Regions from separate parts of the Rhodoplanes sp. SY1 genome, predicted to be linked through region 2. Evidence: riboswitches for the same ligand, from Rfam matches in the RefSeq annotation. Region 2 holds a riboswitch; each other region holds the start of a gene.

The links. A riboswitch is a leader RNA that binds a small molecule or an ion and turns the genes downstream of it on or off. The one in region 2 is predicted to bind cobalamin.
Region 1: another riboswitch for cobalamin. It lies ahead of ABTU92_RS03405 (cysteine-rich small domain-containing protein); the one in region 2 lies ahead of ABTU92_RS16855 (TonB-dependent receptor).
Region 3: another riboswitch for cobalamin. It lies ahead of ABTU92_RS17990 (FecCD family ABC transporter permease); the one in region 2 lies ahead of ABTU92_RS16855 (TonB-dependent receptor).

The regions. Positions count from the first base shown of each region.
Region 1 covers NZ_JBEOMB010000009.1:30,266-34,390, forward strand. Annotated here, with positions in the region: gene ABTU92_RS03395 (hypothetical protein) at 1-179, opposite strand, end outside; gene ABTU92_RS03400 (cobyric acid synthase) at 466-2,052, opposite strand; gene ABTU92_RS03405 (cysteine-rich small domain-containing protein) at 2,049-2,465, opposite strand; cobalamin riboswitch at 2,647-2,872, opposite strand; gene ABTU92_RS03410 (phosphopantetheine-binding protein) at 3,009-3,434, shown strand; gene ABTU92_RS03415 (MotA/TolQ/ExbB proton channel family protein) at 3,506-4,021, shown strand; gene ABTU92_RS03420 (DUF2149 domain-containing protein) at 4,018-4,125, shown strand, end outside.
Region 2 covers NZ_JBEOMB010000061.1:8,411-12,535, reverse strand. Annotated here, with positions in the region: gene ABTU92_RS16860 (acyl-[ACP]--phospholipid O-acyltransferase) at 1-64, shown strand, start outside; gene ABTU92_RS16855 (TonB-dependent receptor) at 269-2,479, opposite strand; cobalamin riboswitch at 2,666-2,873, opposite strand; gene cutA (divalent-cation tolerance protein CutA) at 3,101-3,436, opposite strand; gene ABTU92_RS16845 (NAD kinase) at 3,514-4,125, shown strand, end outside.
Region 3 covers NZ_JBEOMB010000064.1:112,645-116,769, forward strand. Annotated here, with positions in the region: gene ABTU92_RS17985 (ABC transporter ATP-binding protein) at 1-758, opposite strand, end outside; gene ABTU92_RS17990 (FecCD family ABC transporter permease) at 755-1,789, opposite strand; cobalamin riboswitch at 1,887-2,095, opposite strand; gene ABTU92_RS17995 (thioesterase family protein) at 2,354-2,863, opposite strand; gene ABTU92_RS18000 (FAD-linked oxidase C-terminal domain-containing protein) at 2,966-4,125, shown strand, end outside.

The DNA.
Region 1 (4,125 bases), on a different contig from region 2:
CGACCGCGACCGCCTATCGCCGCTGGGCGATCCGCGGCGGCGCCGTGGCGGCCGAGGCCGACGGCATGCTCGAGCGGATCGCCGGCAACTGGCATCCGATCGACGGCGGACGGCTCACATGCGTTCTCGCCGGCACGGGGTTCGAGCGGCCGACGACGTTCTTCCAGGCGCTCGGCCATGTCGGCGTGATCAGCCGCGCATCGGCACGCGAGAGGTCGGACCAAGCAGCATCGAGCGGCCCTCGCAAACCGCGCCCGCGAGCACGCGGCGACGGCGAGCCCGCGCCGGGCCGCCGGCAATCCGCAGATGCCGGACGACGAGCAGAGCGACACGCGCCGGCGCTGACGGCACCATTCTGCCGCGACGCGATAGCCCATGTCATCAGTGGACCTCCTCCGGAATGCAGAGACCGCAGTGTCGGAACGATCCGTCGATCGGCCGCCATAGCCCTCGCTACACCCGCAGTCAGCGGGCGAGCGCGAGGAGCGCGTCGAGATCGAGGTTCTCCTCGCAGTGGTCGGCGAGCGCCTCGATGGCCGCCTCGGTGCGCTGCGCGAAGTCGAGACCGGACGCCTGCGCCCCGACCGACCGGAGCCAGTGGCCGCGGAACGCATCGGCGCCGAACAGGCCGTGCACATAGGCGCCGGCGACGCGGCCGTCGGCCGACACGGCGCCCTCGGGCCGGGCGCGCCCTGCCCCGTCGTCCAGCATCAGCCACGGTCGTGACAGACCCGGCCCCGTGGTGCGCCCCATGTGCATCTCGTAGCCGGTGACGCGACAGCCGCTGAGGCGATCCACCGCGTCGATGTCGACGAGGCGCTTGTCGTCGCCGATCTCGGTCTCGACGTCGAGCAGGCCGAGGCCGGCCGTCTCGCCAGGCGCGCCCTCGATGCCCTGCGGGTCGCGCACCACGCGGCCGAGCATCTGGAAGCCGGCGCACAGGCCGATCACGCGGCCACCGCGGCGCGCATGAGCGAGAATGTCGATGTCCCAGCCCTCGCGGCGCAGCACGTCGAGATCCGTGCGTGTCGCCTTCGAGCCGGGCAGAATGATCACGTCGGTGTCGACCGGGATCGGATTGCCGGGCTGGACGAAACGCAGCGCGACGCCCGGCTCGGCGGCGAGCGGATCGAGGTCGTCGAAATTGGCGATGCGCGAGAGCCGCGGCACCGCGACGACGAGGCCCCGTCCGCCGAACTCGGCGGAGCGCTCCAGCGCGAGCGAGTCCTCCGCCGGCAGCCGGTCGGCGATCGGGAACCAGCGCAACACGCCGAGGAACGGCCAGCCGGTCTGCGCCGTGATGGTCTTGACGCCGGGATCGAACAGCGAGAAGTCGCCGCGGAACTTGTTGACGATGTATCCCACCACGCGGGCGCGGTCGGCCGGATCGAGCAGCGCGTGGCTGCCGACGAGCGCCGCCATGGTGCCGCCGCGGTCGATGTCGGAGAGAATCACGACCGGCAGGTCGGCTTTCTCGGCGAGGTGCATGTTGGTGATGTCGGAGCGGCGCAGGTAGATCTCCGCGCCCGAGCCGGCGCCCTCGACCAGCACCAGGTCGGCCTCGGCGCGCAGCCGGTCGAGTGAGTCGAGGATCGCCGGCATCATGCCGTGGCGCATGCGGTGATAGATGCGGGCCGGGCAGTTGCCGAGCACGCGCCCGCGCAGGACGACCTGCGAGCCGATGTCGGTCTGCGGCTTCAGCAGCACCGGGTTCATGTGAATCGACGGCGCCGCCTTGCAGGCGCGGGCCTGCAGATGCTGGGCCCGGCCGATCTCGCCGTAGATGATTTCTCCATCCGGTCCCGGGGGGAGATCGCTGTCGGCCGCGACGGCGGCGTTGTTGCTCATGTTCTGCGCCTTGAACGGCCGCACCACGAGGCCGCGGCGCGTGAAAGCGCGGCAGAGGCCGGCCACCACCATGCTCTTCCCGACATCCGAGGCGGTGCCCTGGATCATCAAGGAGCGGGCGCGGCGCGGCAGCGGCAATGCGGCGGGCGTGAAGGCGATGCGGGAGACGAGGCCGGCGATCTGGGCATTGACGTCGATGGTCATGATCTGGTCCGAGGAGGCTTCATCTGATAACGCCGCGTCTGCTCGTGTCCGTCCCAGACCACGGGCCGCTCGAGCCACTTCTGGATGAAATTCCAGGCGCCGCCGTAGCCGTTGTGCGGCAGGGTGCAATCCGAGCAGTCCTTGCGGCGGATCCCATTGCGATCGGTAAAGACCTTGTAAGGACCGGGACAACGGTAAGCGATCAAGGGGCAGTAGCAGAACAGGCAGTTGAACTGTCCGCGCACGCCCGTGTGGCAGGGCAGGAACGGACAGGCCGTGTTGGTGAAGCCCTTGAAGGCTTCGTTGGTGGTGGTGTCCTTCGGCTGCATGCGAGGCCCGAGCAACAGCGAGCGCAGCGGCGACGTCGTCACCAGCGCGAAATGCGCGGCAGAGGTTCTGCCGGCAAGCGACATCGCCCGCCGACGCGATGCGCCGCGGATGCGGATGACGATCGGCTTCGCTCGAACGGCAAGGCCGCACGGGCATTCGCGCCACCGACCGACCCGATGCCGATCGTGCGCGGACCGATCACGTGAAAAGCGGAATCAGAATTCGATGATCATTAGCGCTCCCCTTTCGACCCGCCGTCGAACGGAATGGACCAGCGTCTTCGGCCGGTCTCCTGGCTCACGGATCATGGTCTCCGATCACCTTCCCGGGACATGGCCTGATGGCGTCCCAGTGGCTCCGATCGGCGACGATCCGTCTACAGTTGCGGGGGCAGCTGCGGCATTGGCGAGACGCTCGTGTGACGAACGTTCGCCGGACCGCATTCCCGTTTCACCTCTCGACGAGAGGCACCGAAGACGCCTTCAAATGAGCACGAAGGCGGCCGGGGTGCAAGGCCGGGCTTTTCCGGAACTGCGAGACCGACGGCTCACGACCGCGCCGATCCGGCCGTCGCGATCAGCGCGCCATCACGGCATCCGCGCGGACGGAACAGCTGGAGACGATGTGTGCGGACGCCGAGTCCGGCGAGCTCGCCGCCGCTCACCGTCAACGGCAAGATCGACCGCCGCGCCCTGCCGGTGCTCGCCGCCGCGGCGCCGTCGGCAGGACCCGCGTCGCTGCTGGAACGCCGGATCGCCACCGTGTTCGGCCGACTGCTCGGCCGCGCCGACATCCCGCCAACTGAGAGCTTCTTCGAGCTGGGCGCCACCTCGGTGCTGCTCATCGAGGCGCACGGGCGGCTGCGCGACGAGCTGCGAAGGAATTGCCTGCTCCACGGCGTCCGGAGAGACGAGCAGGAGCCTTCGAAGCCGAGACAGAGCCGGTCGGGCTCTCCGGTCGCGATGCAGAAATATCACAGCGTCCGGGAGCTAACCCGGCAGGGCTCATCCGCTCTTGCAATCGCGCCGAGATTGTTACGATATAACATTTAATTCAGGATCGAGGCGCCGACCGTCGGAGACCCAAGGGCCGGACGGTCGGAAAGCGCCCGCGGAGTCGTGCCATGTCGTTCTTTACGCAGCTCTCCGAGCTGCTGCTGACCCCCGTCCAGCTCGCCATCCAGGCGCTGTTCCTGCTCTCGCTGTTCGAGAGCGGGCGGCTCGTCGTGCAATGGGCCTTGCGGTGGCGCGGCCGCCGCGGCTTCCGCACGCCCGCGGCCGGCGGCTTCGGGGCGCTCGGCGGCGGCTACCCGCTGGCGCGGCGCTATGCGGACGATCCGGCGCTGACGCTCGACGAGCTCGACGTCGCCGCCATGAAGCAGCTCGAGCTGATCCGGGTGGCGACCCGGGTGACGCCGATGCTCGGGCTGATCGCCACGCTGATCCCGATGGGGCCGGCGCTCGTCGCCCTCACCCGCAACGACGTCGCCCAGATGAGCGAGCTTCTGCGCTCGGCCTTTGCGGCCGTGGTGCTGGCGCTCGCCGCCGCCTGCTTGTGCTTCTGGATCGCCTCGGTGCGGCGGCGCTGGTGCGCCGAGGAGCTGGTCGCGGTGAAGCGGCGGATCGAGGCCCGGCCATGACGCTGCGCATTCTCGAAGAGGACGAGGAGCTCGACCCGATCCTCTCGGTGGTCAACCTGGTCGACGTGTTCCTGGTGATGATCGGCGCGCTGATGATGATCATC
Region 2 (4,125 bases):
GGTCGACAACCTCACCGTCGTCCAGATGGTGCGCGAGCGCGCCAAGCTGGAAGGCGCGGCGTAGCGCCACGCCGGCGCCTCCGAGACCCTCTCCCTGAGGGAGAGGGTCGGGCGTCCGCGAAGCGGACGACCGGGGTGAGGGTTTACGGCGCCAGTTGGATGCCTCGGCACCCCCTCACCCGGATCTCGCGCCTGTCGCGCGAGATCCTACCTCTCCCCGCTGGGGAGAGGTGAATCTGTCGTCTGCCCAAAGAACGACGACGATCTTTCAAAAATTCGCCCCGACGCGCAGGACGAAGGTGCGGCCGGGCTGCGGATAGGCGTTGTAGACGCCGTACTTGCTGCCGAAGCCGTCCGGATAGGGGCTGGCGACCGCGTAGTCGAAATAGTCCTCGTTCAAGAGGTTCTGCACGGCGAACGACCAGAAGTAGCGGTCCCACTCACCGGCGATCTTGGCGTCGAGGATCGTGTAGGTCGGCGTCATCGGCTGGAGATTGCGGCTGTCGTTGTCCATGCGGCGCGAGCCGACGAAGCGCACGTCGCCGGTGAACACCAGGCGGCTGTCGAGGATGTTCCAGACGACGCCGACGCCCGCCGTGTTGCGCGCGACGAGCGGCACGTCGTTGCCGGCATAGACGCCCTCCCGGAACACGGCGCGCGTATAGGCATAGCTGCCCTTCAGCCGCACCGTGTCGGAGACCCGCATGGTCGCCAGCGCCTCGGAGCCGTAGCGCCGGGTCGGATCGAGATTCACGTTGGTGGTGGTGAACGGCGAGTAGAAGATCTCGTTCTCCAGAACCATGTCGTAGATGCTCCATTGCAGGAACATCGGGCCGGCCGTCACCTTCACGCCCGCCTCCCAGTCGCGCGAGGTCTGGGTCTTCAGCGCGAAATTGCTCGGCATGCCGTAGGGCGCGCTGCCGATGCGCTCGTCGACATTCGGCACCCGGAAGCTCTGCGCGGTACGGCCGAACAGCGTGAGCTGCTGGTTGAAGCGGTGCTCGATGCCGATGTGCCAGGCGCGGTTGGTCTGGGTGTCGTCGAGCGGGTTCGCCTGCACGACGGTCGGAAAGCCGAAGTAGAGATAGCCCGGTGCCGCCGCGTTCACGGCATCGCGCGCCGACAGCGAGGTCCGCTGCACGCGCCCGCCGACCGAGACGTCGGTCGTGGAGAACAGCGTCACCGTGTTCATCGTGTAGGCGGCGAGCGAGGTCTGGTCGAGATCGTACTGGTGCAGCGGCGCCGCACCCTCCGTCAGGGCGCGCGGCGACGAATAGTCGGTGTGATAGACGTCGACGCCGCTCAGCGACTTCAGCGGCAGGCCGAACGCCGTCGTGTCGACCTTGAGGCGCGGCGTCACCGACGAGGTGACGAGCGAGGACTCGAAATAGGACGTGTCGTAGGCGGAGCCGATCTGCTGCCGGCAGGCCGAGTTGTAGACGCCCGTGAAGGTGTCGAGGCAGGACGGGAAATAGGCCGCCTGCTGCTTGCGGACCCGCACGCCGCCGTCGACGATCAGCTCGGCGCCCGGCGTCAGGTCGTAGGTCACGCCGGTGGTCGCCGTCGCCTGCTGCTGGTTGGCGAAGTCCCACGGCGTGTTGGTGCCGCGGCGGTCGGTCGCGAGCTGATTCAGGCCGAGCGTCGGGTCGACGCGGCGGCCGGCCGGAAGCCCGAGCACCTGGTCGCTCAGCGTCGTGTTCAGATAGAAGCTGCCCCAGTCGCGGGTGTAGCGATAGTCGCCGCCGGCGTTGGTCTGATGATACTGGCCGTTGTCGCGATAGCCGTCGGAGCGCACCGCATTGGCATAGAGCGCCAGCGCGTGCGGCCCGCTCGACGCGAAGGCCGTGCCCCTGCCCTCGACCTGGTTGAACGAGCCGTAGGCGACCTCGGCGCGGGCGCCGTTCGGCCGTCCGGTCGCCTTCTTGGTGACGATGTTGATGACGCCGCCGACGGCGCCGTCGCCGTACAGCACGCCGCCGGAGTTGCCGCGCGTCACCTCGATGCGCTCGACCGCGTTGATCGGCACCGAGCCCCAGTCGAAGGTCTGCAGATCGGGCAGATCGACGCGGCGTCCGTCGATCAGGATCAGCGTGTTCTGGGCGCCGGTGGCGCCGAAGCCGCGGATGTCGACGGTGGCGCGCGCCCCGTTGACGCCGCCGTAGAGGTTCGAGACCTGGACACCGGGCTCGCGGGCCAGGATGCCCGGGATGGTCTGCTCGGGCGAGCGCTCGATCTCCTCGGCCGTGATCACGGTCGTGGACGCACCCGTGATTCCGAGCGCGCCGCCGGCGCCGCCGCCGAGGCGCGTCGCGGTGACGTAGAGGTCGGGCAGCGCGGTGTCGGTCGTCGCCGGCGCCTGCTGGGCCTGCACGTCACCGGCGAGCAGCAATGCGCTGCCGAGCAACGCCGTGCTGCCGAGCAGAACGGCGAGGCCGGCGGCGCGGGCCGCCCTAGCGCGGTTCGAATGGTCGTGGGTCATTCCTGTCGTCCTTCGCGAAAGGGTCATGCGGTTCGCGTTGCATGAGCCGACGCGAAAGACGCCCGTCCGGCCGTCCCGGCCGATCGGTGTCCAAACGCTTCACGAGACGAACGAGCATAGCGGTCCCCGCGCCGGTCACGGTGTCACCGCTGCGAAAGACCGCTCCGTATGGGGCTTCCCGCCCACCGGTTGGGTGACTGTGCGGGCAGGTCTCCTGGCTCGCGGGTCGTCGCTGCATCCGGCCTTCCCGGTTTCCCAGTGGCCACGGTGGATGCGGCTCGCCGCTCACAGTTGCGGGTCCAGCCACGGCTTCACGACCCTCGCGGGGCGCGTTCCGTGTTCCCTCTTTCCTCCCGGCGGTCGCCCGCCGGGAACCAGCACACCCGCACCTTCGGTCGCCCGCGCCCCGCGCGTCAATCGTGCAGGCCCCGACCCGAGTGCATTAGCCGGAGAAGTGTTGCGCGAAGCCCACACCCGGAAGAGTCATTCCGGGGCGTGTGCCGTGAGGCGCACGAACCCGGAATCCAACCAAGTCCTTCGGATTCGCCCGCTGGATTCCGGGTTCGCACCTTCGGTGCGCCCCGGAATGACGGCGTCCGGAGCATCCTGGAACACGGGTCTTCAGTCCTCGGCGTCGTCCGCCTTGGTCTCCGCCAGGAGCCAGCCGAGATAGGCCTGGTCGACGCTCTCGATCGGCAGCACCAGGATGGCCGGCGTCGTGTAGGAATGGCGCGCCTTGACGGCGGCCCGCACCGCCTCGGCGCGCGACGCCCGGGTCTTGATCAGCATCACGACCTCCTCGCCGCGCTCGATCGCGCCCTCCCAGCGATAGAGCGAGACCATGCCGGGCAGGATGTTGACGCAGGCGGCGAGCCGCGCCTCGACCAGCGCGCGTCCGGTCTCCTCCGCCTCGACAAGCCCCGGAAAGGTCGTATAGACGAACACCACCCGTTCCATCGCCACTCCTTCGCGTCGGCGGCGGTGCGGCGCCGGTATCGCACGAACCACCGAACGATCCGCCGCACGAGCCGCGCATGACCCATCTGCCTGCCGAGATCGAGCGGATCGCCTTCGTGGCGAGCCAGACCCCCGAGGCGACGGCGGCCCTCGCCCGGTTGACCCAGCGCTACGGCAATGTCGATCCGCACGAGGCCGACGTCATCGTCGCGCTCGGCGGCGACGGCCTGATGCTCAAGACCCTGCACGTCTTCATGAGCACCGGCAAGCCGATCTACGGCATGCATCGCGGCACCGTCGGCTTCCTGATGAACGAGTATCACGAGCACGGGCTGAAGGAGCGCCTGCACGACGCCGAGGCGACCGTGATCCACCCGCTGCTGATGCGCGCCCTCGACGTCGACGGAGGCGGCCACGAGCACCGCGCCATCAACGAGGTGTCGCTGTTCCGCCAGACCTACCAGGCGGCGCGGCTCGACGTGATGGTGGACGGCAAGATGCGGCTGCGCGAGCTCACGGCCGACGGCATCATGGTGGCGACGCCGGCCGGCTCGACGGCCTACAATCTTTCGACCGGCGGACCGATCATCCCGATCGGCTCGCCGCTGCTCGCACTGACCCCGATCAGCGCGTTCCGGCCGCGGCGCTGGCGCGGCGCGCTCCTGCCCGACAGCGCCGTGGTGACGATC
Region 3 (4,125 bases), on a different contig from region 2:
ACGACCGGCTGGTCGGCGGCGCCGCCGCGCCAGGCCGTGATGCGGAAGACGTCGGCGAGCGGGCCTTCGCCGAGCGCCGCCTCGGGCGCGCCGTCGATCACCAGGCGGCCAGCGGCGAGCACTAGCACGCGGTCGGCGAAGCGGGCCGCGAGGCCGAGATCGTGCGTCACGACGAGGACGAGCGCGCCGGCGCGCGCGGTGCGCTGCAGAAGGCCGAGCACCTCGAGCTGATAATAGGGATCGAGCGAGGCGACCGGCTCGTCGGCCAGCACCACGGGCGCCTCGACGGCCAGCATGCGGGCGAGCGCGACGCGGCTCTTCTCGCCGCCGGACAATGCGGTGACGGGACGGTCGGCGAGCGCGTCGAGATCGGCGATCCGCATGGCGCGGGCCACCGCCTCGGCGTCGCCGCGCGACAGTCGCGCCGGATCGACGGCGCCGTGCGGATAACGACCGAGCGCGACCACGTCGCGCACCGGCAGCGGCCAGTGCACCACGTGCCCCTGCGGCAGGTACGCGAACCTTTTCGCTCTCTCACGTGGCGCCAGCGACGCCACGGCCTCGCCGCCGACCGTCAGCTCCCCGCGCGAGGCCACGAGGCCGGCGAGCCCGCGCAACAGCGTCGTCTTGCCGGCACCGTTGGGGCCGACCAGGGCGACGAGCTGTCCGCGCGGCAACGCCACCGACAGGGTCGTGATCACGTCGCGTCCGCCGACCGCGACCGTCAGTTCCTCGGCGACCAGATAGGGCGCGGTCACGACACGCCTCCGCCGAGCGAGCGCCGCTCGCGCACGATCAGCCACAGGAAGAACGGCACGCCGATCAGCGCGGTGAGCACGCCGACCCGCACGCTGGTGGTGGCCGGCAGCAGCCGCACCGCGATGTCGGCGGCGGTGAGCAGCGCGGCGCCCAGCAGCGCGCTGGGCACCAGCAGGCGGGCCGGATCGGGGCCGACCAGCGGGCGGGCGAGATGCGGCCCGACGAGGCCGATGAAGCCGATCGTGCCCGACACCGCGACCGAGCCGCCGACCCCGAGCGCCACGCCGAGAATCACGAGAAGCCGCGTGCGGGCGACGTCGACACCGAGGCTCGCGGCCGTCTCCTCGCCGAGGCTCAGCACCCGGAAGGCGTGGCGCTGCGACAGCAGGAGCGCGCCGCCGGCGAGCACGAAGGGCAGCGCCAGTGCCACGTGGCGCATGCTGCGGTCCTCCAGCGAGCCGAGCAGCCAGAACGAGATCTCCAACGCCGCGAACGGATTTTTCGCCAGATTCATGGTCAGCGCCGTGCCGGCCCCGGCCAGCGCGGAGAGCGCGAGCCCGGCGAGGATCAGCAGCAGCAGGCTCGCATTGCGGCCGGCGACGGCCAGCAGCACGAACACCGAGACGAAGGCGGCCGCGATGGCGGCGAGCGGCAGCGCGAAGGAGAGCACGTCGGCGAGCCCGGTGGCGATCACCAGCACGGCCCCGAAGGCCGCCGCCTGGGGCGCACCGAACAGCTCCGGCGCGGCGAGCGGGTTGCGCAGCAACCCCTGCAGGGCGGCGCCGGCGAGGCCCAGCACGGCGCCGACCGCGACGCCGAGGATCGCCCGCGGCAGCCGGATCTCCTGGACGATGATGCGGCTCTCCTCGCTGCCGCCGCCGAACAGCGCGGTCGCGACCTCGGTGGGCGACAGCCGCACCGAGCCGAGACCGAGCGACAGCAGCACCAGCACGGCGACCAGCGCCGACAGCGTGAGGATCACCAATGCCCGACGGCGGGATGCGTCGCGGGCGGTGTTTTCACGTACCATGTCGCGCGAGCGGTCCCGCTGCGCGAGCGGGTCGGCGACGGCGGAGCGGGCCGCGGCGGACAGCTTCAAGGGGAATCCTCCGTCGACCCACCGTCGACCGAACGTGCCTGTCGCCGGCCGGTCTCCTGGCTCGCGGATCAGGTCTCGTCCGCCTTCCCGGCCGCAGCGGCCAGTGGCGTTCGGACGAGGAGCTCCGCTCACAGTTGCGGGGGCAGCCGCGGTTTCGAACGTGTCCGGATCGGAGGACGTCCTTACCGTGTTCCCGTTTCACCTCCGGGTGGAGGCACCGACGACATCGGCGTTAAACCACGGCGGGTTGCCCGGCACAAGAACGGCTCGATGCAGGCTGGCGGCACCGGGAGGGTTCCCTCTCCCCGCGCGCAGGGAGAGGTTGGCTCGCCGCGCAGCGGCGAGACGGGTGAGGGGGCGCTTCCGCAAAGCAGAGACTCGCGGCGACGCCCCCTCACCCGACATCCGCGCTGGGCGCGCGAATGTCGACCTCTCCCCGCACGCGGGGAGAGGTAACGACGCGGCGAACGTCGGACGGCGAGTAGTCCTCTGCGCCTACACCCGCGCCGGCATGGCGACGCGGCGGCCGGCCGCCTCGGGGCGGGGCAGCATGGCGTGCGAGGCCTTCATCTCGGCGAGGCGGGCGGCGATCAGGGGCGGGGCCGGGGCGGCGCGGGCCGCGTCCATGTCGACGTGCAGGGCCATCACCTCCAGGGTGGCGGCCATCCAGCCTTCGTCGGCGTGGAAAAGCTGCTCGAAATAGTGCAGCCGCTTGGCGTCGTGGTCGAGGAGCTGGAAGGTTGCGCGCACCGCGTCGGAGGCCTTCAGCTCCCGCAGGTAGCGCACGTGGGTCTCGGCCGTGTAATACGAATGGCGCTGCCGGTCGACATAGTCGGTGCCGGCGCCGATCAGCGCCAGGACCTCGTCGGCGGCGCGATCGAACAGCACGTTGTAATAGGCCATGTTGAGGTGGCCGTTGTAGTCGATCCAGTCCGGCTCGACCCGCATGACGGACGAGACGAACGGAGCGAAGAACACCGGCTTCAGGTCGGCATGGTCGAGCATGATGTTCATAAATCCAGTATGGCAGCGAATCATGACGAAGTCGCGAGCCCGTGTCCGCTTTGCGACGCTGCACCGCACACCCGAAAAGGCGTTTGACCGTCCATGACTTCGCTTGCCCACCCGGCCGCGGCGCCGGCTTCGGTCCGGCCGTCGCGTTCCGCCGTCGAGTCCGTGATCGCCACGCTGGCGCAGGAATTCGGCCCGAGCCTCCTCACCACGGCGGCGGCCACCCGCGAGCAGCACGGCAACATGGCGAGCTGGCTGCCCAGCGAGGCGCCCGATGCCGTCGTGTTTCCGCAATGCACGGCCGATGTTCAAAAGATCGTGCGCATCTGCGCGGCCGCCGGCGTTCCGATCGTCCCGTTCGGCACCGGCACGTCGCTGGAAGGCCAGGTCAACGCGCCGTTCGGCGGCATCTGCGTCGACACCCGCGACATGAACAAGGTGCTGGCCGTCCATGCCGAGGATCTCGACGTGGTGGTCGAGCCCGGCGTCACCCGCAAGCAGCTCAACGAGTATCTGCGCGACCAGGGCCTCTTCTTCCCGCTCGATCCCGGCGCCGACGCGGCGCTCGGCGGCATGGCGGCGACCCGCTGCTCGGGCACCAACGCGGTGCGCTACGGCACCATGAAGGACGTCACCCTCGCCCTGAAGGTGGTGCTGGCCAACGGGGAGCTGATGACCACCGGCACGCGGGCCAAGAAGTCGGCCGCCGGCTACGACCTCACCCGGCTGTTCGTCGGCTCGGAGGGAACGCTCGGCATCATCACCGAGCTGACCCTGAAGCTGCACGGCATCCCGGAGGCGATCGCCGGCGGCATCTGCCCGTTCCCGACCGTCGAGGCGGCCTGCAACACAGTGATCACGACGATCCAGACCGGCATCCCGGTCGCCCGCATCGAGCTGCTCGATCAGCTCCAGGTGAAGGCCGTCAACGCCTACTCGAAGCTCGACCTGCCGGAGGTCCCGCTGCTGCTGGTCGAGTTCCACGGCAGCGAGGCCGGCGTCGCCGAGCAGGCGGCGCAGTTCGGCGACATCGCGCAGGAGCACGGCGGCGGGCCGTTCGACTGGGCGACCCGGCCCGAGGACCGCACCCGGCTGTGGCAGGCCCGGCACGACGCCTATTGGGCGGCCGGCGCGCTTCGTCGCGGCACCAAGTCGGTGGCGAGCGACGTCTGCGTGCCGATCTCGCGCCTCGCCGAATGCGTGGTGGCGACCCAGGAGGACATCGCCGCGTCGAACCTCGTCGCGCCGATCGTCGG